Regions from separate parts of the Pseudazoarcus sp. NS36 genome, predicted to be linked through region 2. Evidence: predicted binding sites of a transcription regulator. Region 2 holds the regulator's gene; the other holds the start of a gene.
The links. The regulator sigma-54, encoded in region 2, starts transcription at its own class of promoters, with help from an activator protein. The targets are predictions, from matches to a motif close to TGGCACGCTTNCTGCTNA.
Positions count from the first base shown of each region.

Region 1: flgB (flagellar basal body rod protein FlgB) is a predicted target of sigma-54. The motif match lies at 4,622-4,639, and genes of this name have one in related genera.

Region 1 is NZ_BAAKJA010000002.1:280,695-287,853, forward strand. Features, by position in the region: gene flgG (flagellar basal-body rod protein FlgG) at 1-451, opposite strand, end outside; gene flgF (flagellar basal-body rod protein FlgF) at 578-1,315, opposite strand; gene AC6H0R_RS04465 (flagellar hook protein FlgE) at 1,368-3,035, opposite strand; gene AC6H0R_RS04470 (flagellar hook assembly protein FlgD) at 3,048-3,710, opposite strand; gene flgC (flagellar basal body rod protein FlgC) at 3,737-4,141, opposite strand; gene flgB (flagellar basal body rod protein FlgB) at 4,159-4,563, opposite strand; gene flgA (flagellar basal body P-ring formation chaperone FlgA) at 4,856-5,542, shown strand; gene flgM (flagellar biosynthesis anti-sigma factor FlgM) at 5,712-6,020, shown strand; gene AC6H0R_RS04495 (flagella synthesis protein FlgN) at 6,017-6,490, shown strand; gene AC6H0R_RS04500 (DNA topoisomerase IV subunit B) at 6,585-7,159, shown strand, end outside.
Region 2 is NZ_BAAKJA010000009.1:68,014-75,172, reverse strand. Features, by position in the region: gene hprK (HPr(Ser) kinase/phosphatase) at 1-140, opposite strand, end outside; gene ptsN (PTS IIA-like nitrogen regulatory protein PtsN) at 109-594, opposite strand; gene hpf (ribosome hibernation-promoting factor, HPF/YfiA family) at 742-1,071, opposite strand; gene AC6H0R_RS14290 (RNA polymerase factor sigma-54) at 1,098-2,540, opposite strand; gene lptB (LPS export ABC transporter ATP-binding protein) at 2,558-3,280, opposite strand; gene AC6H0R_RS14280 (regulatory protein RecX) at 3,267-3,722, opposite strand; gene recA (recombinase RecA) at 3,722-4,753, opposite strand; gene AC6H0R_RS14270 (CinA family protein) at 4,818-5,324, opposite strand; gene AC6H0R_RS14265 (phosphatidylglycerophosphatase A family protein) at 5,321-5,800, opposite strand; gene thiL (thiamine-phosphate kinase) at 5,803-6,753, opposite strand; gene AC6H0R_RS14255 (glycosyltransferase) at 6,948-7,159, shown strand, end outside.

The DNA of each region.
Region 1 (7,159 bases), on a different contig from region 2:
TGGTGATCGACAGCGCGTCTTCGGGAATGGTGATGCCGCCACCGACCAGATAGCCGCTGGCCGTCACGACCTGGCCCGCGTTGTCGAGCTGAAAGGAGCCGTCACGGGTGTAGCCGGTGACTCCGCCTTCCAGCTGGATGGGGATGAAACCGTTGCCCTGCACGGCGACGTCGAGCGCATTGCCGGTCTGCTGCAGGCTGCCCTGCGTGAAGATGCGCTCGGTGGCCACCACGCGCGTGCCGGTGCCGACCTGCAGGCCGCTGGAGATCTGGCTCTCGGCGGTCTGTTGGGCGCCCGGCTGGCGCAGCGTCTGATACAGCAGATCCTCGAACACCGCGCGCTGACGCTTGAAACCATTGGTCGAGACGTTGGCGAGGTTGTTGGAGATCACATCCAGCTGAGTCTGCTGGGCATCCAGGCCGGTACGCGCGGCCCACAGTGAGCGAATCATGTCGGTACTCCTTTGGCGGGGCGCCGCGGCGTAAAGGCCAGCGGGCCGACGGTGCCAGATTACGTCCGGCGGGCGCCACGTGATGCGGCGATTAAGGCCGGAAAAGCGCCCCTATTCCCTGAGGCGTCAGCGGTTGGAGAGCAGTTGCGCCGCAGCGCGGTCATTGGTCTCGGCGGTCTGCAGCATGCGTGTCTGCATCTCGAACTGACGCGCCAGCGAGATCATCGAAACCAGTTGGTCGACGACGTTGACGTTGCTGCCCTCGACGTAGCCGGAAGCGACTTCGATGCTTTCATCGGGCAACACCAGGGCATCCCCGGTGTAGCGGAACAGGCCGTCCTCGCCGCGCTCCAGCCCGGCTTCGGGCGGATTGACCAGCTTCATGTCGGCAACGACGTTGATGGTCGAGGCATTGCCGCCGGTCACCACCGAGATCGAACCGTCCTTGCCGATCACGACTTCGCTGTCGGGCGGCACCGTCACCGGGCCATCAACCCCCAGCACCGGACGCCCGGCGCGGGTCTGCAGGATGCCGTTGGCGCTGACCTCGAAGCTGCCGTCGCGCGTATAGGCCTCACTGCCGTCCGGCATGGAGACGGCGAACCAGCCCTTGCCCTTGATGGCGACGTCAAAATTGCGGCCCGTGAACTGCATCGGCCCCGGCGTGAAGTTGGTCGCCACGCTGGCGTCCACCGCGAAGGCGCGGGTGCGCAGCGCATCGGTCTGTACCTCGACCGCACGCAGCCGGTGTATTTCCGAACGGAAGCCGGTGGAATTGACGTTGGCGAGGTTGTTCGACACGGCAGCCTGCTGGTCCAGCGTGCTGCGGGCGCCTGTCATGGCGGTGTAGATCAGGCGATCCATGCCCTTCTCCCGGCGACCTGCGGCGGCGTCCCGCCATCAGGCCGCGTTGTACTTACCTGAGGTTGACGACCGTCTGCAGCAGCTGATCCTGGGTACGGATCGACTGGGCGTTGGCCTGGTAGTTGCGCTGCATGATGATGAGCTGCACCAGTTCGCGCGTGAGGTCGACGTTGGAGTCTTCCACCACGCCCGACGAGATCACGCCGTTCAGACCCGCGCCCGGCGGCTGCGGCTGGTTGGCGCCGGCGGCCGGGGTGGCTTCCCACAGGTTGTTACCCAGCGAGGTCAGCCCGTTCGGGTTGGTGAAGGTCATCAACTGCACCTGACCGAGGGCCTGGGTGCGGTTGTTGCTGTAGCGGCCCTGGATGGTGCCGGTACGGTCCACCGAGATGCCGACCAGACTGCCTTGGGTGAAACCGTTCTGACCGGTCTCGGTGACCGAGAAGGGGTCGCCGAACTGGGTCAGGCGCGACAGGTCGACCGTGAAGCCGAGCGGATCAACCGCCGGTCCGAGGTCGGTGGCCGGGAAGGTGAAGCTGGTACCGGCCGTGCCTCCGATCGGAATACCCGAGGTATCAAAGCTCAGCGTGCCGTCCGTGCCGTTGCTGATACGCTGGGCCGTACCGCCGTCAAGCGAGGCCCACACTTGCCAATCATTGACGCCACCCGGTTCGCGAGCGAAATACAGCGAAAGTGTGTGCTCCAGACCCAGGCTGTCGAAGACCGTCAGCGAGGTGGTCGAGTTGTAGCTGGCGGTATCTGCCGGATTGACGGCTACGGTCGGGTCAAGAAATGCCACTGCGGTATCGTCGGGCAGCGCTTCGGTCGCAACGTTGGCGGCGTCGACATCGGTGTCGAGGCTCCAGCCGGCGACGGCATCCCAGTTGAAGTTCAGGTCCAGCGCCTGATCCAGGGCCGGCAACGTATTGGTGACAGTCGCAGACAGGGTCGCGCTGGTTCCGTTGGTCAGCAAGTTGCCGGCGCTGACGGTCTGCGGCGTTACGCCGTCACCGGCGTCGATGACGTAGAAGGCTTCCCAGTCATCCCCGCCGGTCGCCTGGCGACGCAGGTACACATCGACGGTCTTGGTGTTGCCGTCGTTGCCAAGGAAGCTGACTTGGGTGAGCTGCGCGTCGTAGGTGGTGTTATCGGCGGGATCAAAGGCTGGCCATGCCGGCTGCGGCTGCACCGTCGGGTCCTGCTCGGCGTCCAGGTTGGCGACGAGACGAACACCCAAGGCGCCGGGCAGGTCGACAGTGGCGCGGGCTGCGATCGGCTCACTCGGCACGATCAGCGAAGTCAGCGCTCCGTTCGGGTTGACCACGCCGTTGACCGCCTGCACACCCTGCAGCCGGTCACCCACCGGCGTCGTGATGAAGCCGTCGGCATCCACCTCGAACTGCCCATTGCGGCTGAAGGCCTGACTGCCGTCGGAGCGCGCGATGATGAAGAAGCCGTTGCCGTTGATGGCCATGTCCAGCGGGTTGCCGGTGGAAGTCAGACCGCCCTGCGTGAAGGCCTGACGGACCACGTTGGACGCCGCGCCGATACCGACCTGACCGCTGGACGAAGCGCCCGTGAGCGCCGAAGCGAACACGTCGGAGAACAGCGCACTACCGGCCTTGAAGCCCACCGTCGAGGCGTTGGCGATGTTGTTGCTGGTGACGTCAATGGCTTTGGCCGACGCACTCAGACCGCTCAATGCTTGCTGGAATGCCATGGTGTCGCTCCGTCAGAGAATCTGCTTGATGTCGTTGAACTGGAAGATGCCGAGATTGCCGACCTGCAGGTCCGTGCTCTTGGGCCCGCGGATCACGCCGGTGACCTGACCGAACTCAAGCGCGCTGGCGTCCACCGCCTCGCCGCCGATGGTCGCCGTGACCTTCACCGAGTACAGACCGCCTGCGGCAGCCGAACCGTCAATGGTCGTGCCGTCCCACACGTAGTTGTGGCTGCCGGCCTCGAAGTCCTCGAAGTCGACCTTGGCCACTTCAAGACCTGAGCTGTCGCGGATCGACAAGGTCACCTTGTCGGCACCATTGGGCAGCTCAAAGCCACCGACAGCCCCGGCTTCGGTCAGCACCAGACCATCGCCCTCGACCAGCACGCCGCGTCCCACCAGCGCCGCGGCCTGCATGGCCTCGGCCGATTCCTGCCCGGCCAGCAGCTGCTGGAACATCGTGTTGAGACGCTCGATGCCATCGACGGTGCTCATCTGAGCAAGCTGCGAGGTCATCTCCGCGTTTTCCATCGGATTCATCGGGTCCTGGTTCTTCAGCTGGGTCGTCAGCAGCGTCAGGAAGCGGGTCTGGGAGTCCTCTTCCTTCTTGCCGGTCGACGTTGTTCCGGTGTTGAGCGCGGAATAGTCGTAACCCGTGGCGTTGACAGTACTCATCTCGATCTCCCGAAGGCCTCAGCCAATTACTGGCCGATGCTCAGCGTGCGCTGCAAAAGGGTCTTGGCCGTGTTCATGACTTCGACGTTGTTCTGGTAGGAACGCGACGCGGAGATCATGTTGACCATCTCCTCGACCACATTCACGTTGGGCATTTCGACATAGCCCTCGCCGTTGGCGGCGGGGTTGGTCGGGTCATACGTCAGGCGCATCGGCGCGGCGCTTTCGACCACCCCGGTCACCTTCACGCCCTGAGCCTCAGGCCCTGCAACCGGCACGGCCTGGAAAACCACCTGTTTGGCGCGGTAGGGCTGGCCATCCTCACCGACCACGCTGTCGGCGTTGGCAAGGTTGGAGGCCGTCGTGTTCAGCCGCAGCGACTGCGCACTGAGCGCCGAGCCGGCGATATTGAAGACGTTGAACATGCTCATGATTCAGCCTCCCTCGCTCACTGGCCCGTGATGGCGGTACGCATGCCGTTCAGCAGGCCGTTGATGAAGGTCACGCTGGCCTCGTAGTGCAGCGAGTTCTCGGCATAGGCAGCGCGCTCGACGTCCATATTCACGGTGTTGCCATCGACCGCCGACTGCAGCTCCTGACGAAAGCCGATATGGCCCTCGAAGGGCGTTGCACCAGCCACCGGCAAATGTCCCGCAGAAGTCGTCTTCATGTTCAGCGCCGCTCCCTGCTTACCCATCGCGCCGGCCAGTGCGCTGCGAAAATCAATGTCCTTGGCCTTGTAGTTCGGCGTGTCAGCGTTGGCGATGTTCGACGCCAGCAGTTCCTGGCGGCGGGCTTGCACATTCAGCGCGGTCTGATGGAACCGCAGTGCGTCATCGAGCATGGCTTTCATGCTTCACCTCTCGTATCTCGGTGTCCCGTCAAATGTTTCCGTCAGGGACAACTGCCCTATTGCAGCTTTCGTGCCAGCATCGTATGTCCGTGCCCTGCTCGCTCTTCGTCCGATAAGAGGCGGCTTTTCCGGCCAATTTCGCCGCTTTCGCCAGCTGCCTTGCCGCTCCGCCGGCAGTCTTTGCCGGTTGTCGTCACCCACTGCCGACACGCAGACCGCACGGGCCGGCACGGCACGCCACTTGCAAGCTCCGTGCCTTGCCGATGTGCCGACCACGTGATGCAATGCCGCCATGAATCGATTCGCCTGCCTCCTGTTCGCCTGTGCCTGCGCCCTGCCCGTTGGCGCCCCGGCCCAACAAGCCTCTGCCCCGGTGGAAGCCGCCGTGCGTGCCCTGCTCGAACGCGAAACACATGGCCTGCCCGGCGAGATCGAACTGGAGGTCGGTGTGCTCGCCCCGGCCAACCAACTGCCGCCCTGCGCTGCGCCAGAGGCGTTTCTGCCGTCCGGAGCAATCGCCTGGGGCCAGCTCAGCGTGGGCGTGCGCTGTACCTCGCCGGCGAACTGGACGGTATATCTGCCGGCGCGCGTGAAGGTCATTGCGGACTACGTGGTGGCGCGCAATGGCCTGCGCCCGGGACAGACCATCGGCCCGCAGGATCTGCGCCTGGAGCGTGGCGATCTGGCCGCCCAGTCCGGCAAGGTACTGAGTGATCCATCGCGCGCCATCGGGGTACGCACCAGCCGCGGCATCGCCGCCGGCAGCCCCCTGCGTGAAGAACACCTGCGGCTGCCGCCTGCGGTGGAATCGGGTCAGACCGTGAAGATCGTCGGTATCGGCAGCGGCTTTGAGATCGGCGGAGAAGGCCGTGCCCTCGGCCGCGCCGCCGACGGCGAAAGCGTGCGCGTACGCCTGCCCAACGGCAGCATCGTCAACGGTGTCGCACGGGCAGGCGGCGTGGTGGAACTGCGTTTCTGAAGCCGGTGTGCGATCATTGGGGCCGTTGTGACGGCGTCGCAGCGCGGATGAACGCAAGGCATCCACGCATGCGCAAAAAAACAAAAAATTTAATTCGCTAAAGTTTTCTGCAGGGCTGCCGTCCACTACATCAGGAACCCATTCGGGCCGCCCTCACTGGAGTACACACGTGAAGATCGAAGGAACCAGCAAAGGCGTCAGCTCCCCGCTCGCGGGTGAGAATCGCGCCAAACCCGCCAGCCCCGCGCCGCAAGGCAGTGGCGCCGGACAGTCGGGCACGGTTGAACTGTCACCGTTGTCGTCCAGCCTCGCCAAGGCCGAAGCCGCAGCCGCCGCAACCCCGGCGGTCGATCAGGCGCGCGTTGACGAAATCCGTCAGGCCATCAGCGAAGGCCGCTTCAAGATGGACGCCAACCGTATCGCCGACGGCCTGCTCAACAGTGTCCGCGAAATGCTGGGCAACGCCGGCAAGGCATGATCCCCGCCACCGCCCGCGTACGATTCGCTCAAGCCATCGACGCCGAACTCGCGTCGCTGGAGCGCTTTCGCGAACTGCTGCAGCGCGAGCAGGCCCTGCTCATCGCCGGCGACACCGAAGCGCTGATCTCGCTCACCCCGAAGAAATCTGCCCTCCATCAGCAACTGCAGCGCCAGCACGACGCGCTGAGCATGCTGCTCGGCCAGCACGGCATCGCCCCGTCCGCCGAATCCATCCGCCAGATCTGCGAAGGCCTGCCCGACGTACTCACGCGCTGGGACAGCATTCTCGACATCGGCGCCGAAGTGAAGTCGCTGAACGAACTCAACGGCAAGCTCATCCAGGAGCGCATGCAGAACAACCAGGCGGCACTGTCCGTCCTGCTCTCTGTTGCCGATCAGCCTTCGCTGTATGACGCGGACGGCAGCCCGCGCCCGAGCGGCCGCGGCCGCCACCTCGGCAGCGCCTGATTCCCGCATCCCGTTTCATGCCTTGCGGTAGGCACCCCGCCCCCGCAGCGGTTATGCTTGTGCGCCGCCATCCCACGGACCCTCGCAAGCATCCATGACAGGCAAGACCTACGACGAATCCTCCTTCCGCGTCCTCAAGGGACTGGAGCCGGTGCGCGAACGCCCGGGCATGTACACCCGCACCGACTCGCCCGCCCACATCATCCAGGAAGTCATCGACAACGCCGCCGACGAGGCGCTCGGCGGCTTCGCCAAGAAGATCCACGTCACGCTGCATCTGGACGGCTCGGTTACGGTGGCCGACGACGGCCGCGGCATCCCGGTCGGCCTGCACCCCGAGGAAGGCGTGCCGGTGGTGGTGCTGGCCTATACCCGGCTGCACGCGGGCGGCAAGTTCGACAAGCGCGAGGGCAACAGCGCCTATGCCTTCTCCGGCGGCCTGCACGGCGTCGGTGTGGCGGTGACCAATGCGCTGTCGACGCGCGTAGAGCTTGAGGTCAAGCGCGAGGGCAAGATCCACCGTATTGATTTCGCCGACGGCGGCGAGCACATCGGCCAGATCCGCGTCGAAGGCGAGTGCGGCCGCCAGAGCGGCACACGGGTGCGCGTGTGGCCAGACCCGAAATACTTCGAAGCGCCGCGTGTACCGCTCAACGAACTCGAACGTCT
Region 2 (7,159 bases):
TTGAGATGGCCGACCAGATCGGCAGCCCAGCTGCCGGGTTCGGTGACCGCGACCGGCCGATCCAGCGCGCCGGTGGCGTGGGAGAGTTGAAGCGCCTCGCCCTGGGCCTCAAACAGCTGCGCGACGCTGATCTGCCGCATGCGGTTCCCAGCCGGTGAACAGTGCGTGGATGGTGGCGCTGTCGGACGCGTCCTGCAGCTGGTCGCGGAAACCGGCGTCACTGAACATCTGCGCCAGTTCGGACAACAGTTGCAGGTGTTGCTCGTTGGCCTGCTCGGGCACCAGCAGCACAAACAGCATGCCCACCGGGCGGCTGTCCGGAGCGTCGAACTGGACGGGCTCGGACAGGCGGATGAAGGCACCAGCGGCTTTCTTCAGGCCCTTGATACGTCCGTGCGGAATCGCGATGCCCTGGCCGAGGCCGGTGGAACCGAGGCGTTCGCGCGCAAACAGGCTGTCGAACACGTCGCTGCGGCCAATGCCCTGGTTGTTCTCGAACAACAGGCCGGCCTGTTCGAATACGCGCTTCTTGCTGCTCGCTTCGAGGTCGATGACGACGTTTTCGGTGGGGAGAAGTTCGGCGATCAGACTCATTTCAGGACTTGCCGCGGGTCGCCGCACAGGATGCGGAGCGCGCGGATGGGCTGGGTTGCGGGGAGTGCGCCGGGCACCGGATGAAGGGCGCGATTATAAACACTCCCCGCGGTAAGTACAGGAACTATTGTGCGCTGCAGCGAGGGATTATTCCTCTTCGGCAGCGGCCTGATGCTTGAGTGCATCGTGGCCGTGATCCTGCACTTTCTGCTTGTGCTTGATGACCTGACGGTCGAGTTTGTCGGCCATGGCATCGATGGCGGCGTACAGGTCGGCGTCCTCGGCTTCGACGAAAAGGTCTTTGCCGCGGACGTGCAGCGTGACCTCGGCCTTCTGTACCAGCTTCTCGACGGAGAGGATGACGTTGATGCTGGTGACGTTGTCGAAGTGCCGGATGACGCGATCGATCTTGCCCGTGACGTGGTCGCGGATGGCCGGGGTGACTTCAACGTGATGTCCGGTGATGTTCAGATTCATGATCGCTCCTCGCGTCGTGAGTGGGGTCAGATCGACTTTCGTTGACTGACGGGTGGAATGTTCAGCGATTCGCGGTACTTGGCGATCGTACGGCGGGCAACGACGATGCCCTGTTGCCCGAGCAGATCCGTGATGCGCGAATCGGAGAGGGGTTTCTTCTTGTCCTCGGCCTCGACCAGCTGGCGGATCAGGGCGCGTATCGCGGTCGACGATGCAGCTCCGCCGGTATCCGTGGAAACATGGCTGCCGAAGAAGTATTTCAGTTCGAACACGCCGCGTGGCGTGGACATGTACTTCTGCGTGGTCACCCGCGAGATGGTCGACTCGTGCAGTTCGAGCTCGTCCGCGATCTCTCGCAGGGTCAGCGGCCGCATTGCCACGTCTCCATATTCAAAGAACTGGCGCTGCTGGTCAACGATTGCCTGCGATACGCGCAGGATGGTGTCGAAGCGCTGCTGCACGTTCTTGATCAGCCAGCGCGCTTCCTGCAGCTGTCCCGCCAGTGCGCCGGCCGATCCGCGGTTTTGTTGCAGGATGCTGGCGTAGAGCTGATTTACGCGCAGTTTCGGCATGGCTTCGCCGTTGAGACTGGCGACCCATCGGTTGCGCAGCTTGCGCACCACCACGTCGGGCACGATGTAGCCGGTGTCGTCGGCGCCGTACTGCAGGCCGGGATGCGGGTTGAGGCTGCAGATCAGTGCCTGCGCCTCGCGCAGTGCGTCCTCGCTGCAGCCGGTGGCGCGGCGGATGCGCACGAAGTTGCGCTCGGCCAGCAATTCGAGGTGTTCGCGCACGATGATCAGGGCAAGGTCGCGCGTTGCGCTGGCCGGCAGCGCGCGCAGTTGAAGCGCCAGACATTCGGACGGCGTGCGCGCCGCGATGCCGGCCGGCTCCAGGCTCTGCACCTGATTCAAGGCAATCTGCAGGTCGTCGAGTTCGATCTCGAAGTCTTCGGGGATGACTTCGATGAGCTCTTCCAGCGACTGGTGCAGGTAACCGTCGTCGTCCAGCGCCTCGATGATGAAGCGTGCCAGCAGGCGGTCGCGGTCACTCATCGGCGACAGGCTGATCTGGCTGTTGAGGTGGTCGCGCAGGCTGATCGAGGCGGCCTGGATGTCCTGGTAGTCGCGGTCGTCCTCGTCGTCACGGCTGCGCGAGCCGCCGCTGCCCCAGTCGCCCGAGGCTTCGGCGAAATCCATCGGCGAGCTGTCGGTTTCGGGGGCGTCTCGCTCGGCCGCTTCCTGCGGGGTGTCGGCGCTGGTCGTGGTTTCGCCGGAGACTTCGCCGCGCGGCGGAGGCGGTGGCGTCTCGTCGCCGTCTTCGCGTTCGAGCAGCGGATTGTCGGCGAGGAAGCGTTCGATCTCCTGATTCAGCTCGATCGTCGACAGTTGCAGCAGCTTGATTGACTGCTGCAACTGCGGTGTCAGCGTGAGGGACTGAGAGAGCTTGAGCTGGAGGGATTGCTTCATCTTGCTGCCGGCAGCATTTACAGCCGGAAATGCTCCCCGAGATAGACCTGACGCACGCGCTCGTCGTCGATGATCTCTTCGGGCTTGCCGCCCGCGAGCACCGTGCCGTCGCTGAGGATGTAGGCGTGGTCGCAGATGCCCAGCGTCTCGCGCACGTTGTGGTCGGTGATCAGCACGCCGATGCCGCGTTCCTTGAGGTAACGGATGATTTTCTGGATGTCGAGCACGGCAATTGGGTCGACGCCGGCAAAGGGTTCGTCGAGCAGGATCAGCCGCGGACTGGTGGCCAAGGCGCGGGCAATCTCGCAGCGTCGGCGCTCGCCGCCCGACAGCGAGACGGCCATGTTGTCGGCCAGGTGGGAGATGCCGAGCTCTTCGAGCAGCTCGCCCAGCCGAAGGTCGATTGCGGCGCGCTCCAGCCCCTGCAACTCGAGCACGGCCCGTACGTTGTCGGCCACGCTGAGGCGGCGGAACACGCTCATTTCCTGCGGCAGGTAAGACATGCCCATGCGCGCGCGGGTGTGGATCGGGTCGTGTGTCAGGTCGTTGCCGTCGAGCCGGATGCTGCCGGCATCACAGCTCACCAGGCCGACGATCATGTAGAAGCAGGTGGTCTTGCCGGCGCCGTTCGGGCCCAGCAGGCCGACGACTTCGCCAGCCCCGACTTCCAGGCTGACATCGCGCACGACTTCGCGCGATTTGTAGCTTTTGCGCAGCCCCGACACTTCAAGAAGACTCATTCGGAACCTCTTTGAGCAACCTTGTGATTACTTCACTGGAAAATCCGCGGCTCTGCAGGAACCGCGCCTGACGCGCCCATTCCCTGCGGTCTGCGGCGACGCTGCCGAACTTCGCAACCCATACTGCGCGAGCGCGCTCCATGTCGCCGTCCAGCTCGCCGTGGGTCAGAGCTTCGGCCACCGTATCGGCGTCCACACCCCGCCGTGCCAGTTCCATCTTGAGCCGTGCCGTGCCGAAACGCCCGGCTTTGCTCCGCACCCACATTTCGGCGAAGCGCTGGTCTGACTGCAGGCCCAGTTCGGCCATGCGATCAAGCGTGGCGTGTACTTCCTCGGGGGTGCCGAGCGCGGCCAGCTTGCGTTCGAGCTCGGCGCGCGAATGATCGCGCATCGCAAGCAGGCGGAGGGCTTTCTGACGCAGCCGGTCCGCCGCTTCCGTCATCAGGCTTCCGTTGCGGGGGAGGCCTCGACCGTCGCCATTTCCTTCATGCCGAGCGCGGCGCGCACCTTGTTCTCGATCTCGCGCGAGAGCTGCGGATTGGCTTTCAGGAATTCGCGCACGTTGTCCTTGCCCTGGCCGATCTTGTCGCCGTTGTAGGCATACCAGGCGCCGGACTTGTCGACGATTTTGTGCTCCACGCCGAGGTCAATGACCTCGCCTTCGCGCGAAATGCCGGTGCCGTAGAGGATGTCGAAGTGCGCTTCGCGGAACGGCGGTGCAACCTTGTTCTTGACGACCTTGACGCGCGTTTCCGAGCCGACAACCTCGTCACCACGCTTGATCGCGCCGGTACGACGGATGTCCAGACGCACGCTCGAATAGAACTTGAGCGCGTTGCCGCCGGTGGTGGTCTCCGGGCTGCCGAACATCACGCCGATCTTCATGCGGATCTGGTTGATGAAGATCACCAGCGTGTTGGTGCGCTTGATGTTGGCGGTGAGCTTGCGCAGCGCCTGGCTCATCAGGCGGGCTTGCAGGCCGGGCAGCTGGTCGCCCATCTCGCCTTCGATTTCGGCCTTGGGCGTGAGCGCGGCGACCGAGTCGATGACGACCATGTCGACGCCGCCCGAGCGCACCAGCATGTCGGCAATTTCAAGGGCCTGTTCGCCAGTGTCGGGCTGCGAAATCAGCAGGTCAGCAATGGTCACACCCAGCTTCTCGGCGTAGCCCACGTCGAGTGCGTGCTCGGCGTCGATGAAGGCTGCCGTGCCGCCGAGCCGCTGCATCTCGGCGATGACCTGCAGCGTCAGCGTGGTCTTGCCGGACGATTCCGGGCCGTAGATCTCGACCACCCGGCCGCGCGGCAGGCCACCCAGGCCCAGCGCGATGTCCAGCCCGAGCGAGCCGGTGGAGACGGTCTGGATGTCGCGCTCGGGACTGTCGTCGCCCATGCGCATGATCGATCCCTTGCCGAACTGGCGCTCGATCTGCTGCAGCGCTGCGGCGAGTGCCTTGGCCTTGTTGTCGTCCATATCGTGTCCTTGCGTAAAGTGGAGGAAATTATGGCACAGAGATTGCATGTGCGCGGGGTCGCGCTCAGCCGATCAATGTTTCCGCGTGCCCTTTGAGTTCGCACAGTGCGTGGAGCACCGTTTGCAGCCGCACCGCACGGCGGTCGCCGCTGAAATGCCGTGTTTCGCAGACAATGCCGCCGCCGCGCACGGCCCATGCGAAGCACACCGTGCCGACCGGTTTGCCGGGTGTCGCGCCGCCGGGGCCGGCAATGCCTGACACCGCCAGCGCGACCTGCGCAACGCTGCCTTCCAGTGCGCCGGCTGCCATCTCGCGCACCACCTGCTCGCTCACCGCGCCATGCAGCACGATGCTGTCGTGCGAGACACCGAGCATGTCTTCCTTGGCGGCATACGAGTAGGTTACGAAGCCGCGGTCGAACCACTCCGAACTGCCGGCAATCTCCGTGACCGCAGTCGAGATCCAGCCGCCGGTGCAGGATTCGGCGGTGGCCAGCATCCAGCCCCGCGCGCGCAGCCATGCGCCGACTTCGCTGGCCAGCGCCTCGAGTGACACGTCGCCCCCGCTCATCCGAACAGCCTCACCAGAATCGCCAGCACCAGCAGCGCGTAGCCGGCGGCAACGATGTCGTCGATCATCACGCCGAAGCCGCCCTTGAAGGCCGCTTCGACGTTGCGTACCGGCGGTGGTTTGACGATGTCAAAGAAGCGGAACAGCGCGACCGCAACCGCCTGCCACAGCAGTGTTGGCGGCGCAAACAGCAGCACCAGCCAGATTGCGACCATCTCGTCCCACACGATCGCGCCGTGGTCCGGCACGCCCAGTGCGCGCCCGGTGCGTCCGGCAGCGAGTACACCGCCGATGAAGAAGACCACCAGCAGCCCGATCAACATGCCATCGGACATCGACCAGGACAGGGCCGGAAACAGCAGCCAGCCGAGCAAGGTGCCAAAGGTGCCGGGCGCTTTAGGCGCCAGGCCCGAGCCGAAGCCAAGCGCGATGAAGTGCGAGGGGTGGGCGAGCAGGAAGCGCAGGGTGGGTCGCATGATCAGGCGAAGTGGTCGTAGCCGCCGGCGCTGCCGATACGGCCGTCTGCTTCGATGATGCGCAGACCGGGGGTGGATTGGATGCGTCCGATGCGCGTCATCGGTAGTCCGATACGGGCGGCGACGTCGTTGATGTCGGCGCGGCGTTGCGGTGAAGCAGTGAACAGCAGTTCGTAGTCGTCGCCGCCCGACAGGCAGGCGGTGCGCGCGGACTCCGCACTGGCTCCGAGCGCGGTCAGTGCGGACAGCGGCAACGATGTGATGTCGATCTCGGCACCGACGCCGGATTGCTCGAGGATGTGCTTCAGGTCTCCTGCGAGACCGTCGGACACGTCGAGCATGGCGCTGGCGATGCCGCGCAATGCCTGTCCGGCGGCAACGCGCGGTTGCGGCTGTTGCAGTGCGGCGATGCACTCGGCTGCACCGGCGGCAGGCAGCGCAATACGCGCCTGCAGGTGCGCCAGCCCGAGTGAGGCACGGCCGGGTTGTCCGGTGATCCAGATGTCATCGCCGTCGCGTGCGCCGTCCCGCGTGATGGCGGAGCCTTTCGGGATCTCGCCGAAGATCGTGACGCTCAGGTTGAGCGGGCCGCGTGTCGTGTCACCGCCGATCAGATCCACACCAAAACTCTCTGCGCAGTCGAACAGGCCGCGTGCAAAGGCTGCAATCCAGGCTTCGTCCGCTGCCGGCAGCGCGAGCGCGAGCAGCGCCCAACGGGGCTGGCCGCCCATTGCAGCGATGTCGGAGACGTTCACCGCCAAGGTTTTCCAGCCCAGGTCTTCGGGGTCGGTGTCGGGCAGGAAATGGGTGCCTGATACCAGCATGTCGGTCGACACTGCCAGCTGCATGCCGGGCGTCGGCGCAAACAGCGCAGCGTCGTCGCCGACACCCAGATCGGTGTGGCGTCCGGCGCGCGTGAAGTGTCGGCGGATCAGGTCGAATTCGGAGGGCATGCAGCCTTGCTGGCGGGTAGGGGGTGATATGCAATCGGGGTGATGATTGCTCAGGAAGTGCTGCGGAGTATAACAAACGGTCTTGAATGATTCCGGGGCCCTTCTGCGCATTTCTGGGCGGCTCCGATGGACGGCTGTGTGACGGTGGAACGGGATATGGGTATGGTTCCGGTCAGCGCATGGCGATGCCATGCATGGATCTCCTGCCGTACGTTTCGATCGGTCATGGACACATGAAAATCCACCTGCTCGACCCCGGCTTGTCTTCCTTCAGGGGGCACCACTTCGATCTCGATGCACGCCTGGCGCGGTCGCTGACCTTGCGGGGGCATGAGGTGCTGGTATGCGGCGCGCTTGCTGCCGAGCCGGAGTTGAGCGCGCGTCTGGCGCGCGACGGGACTGCCTT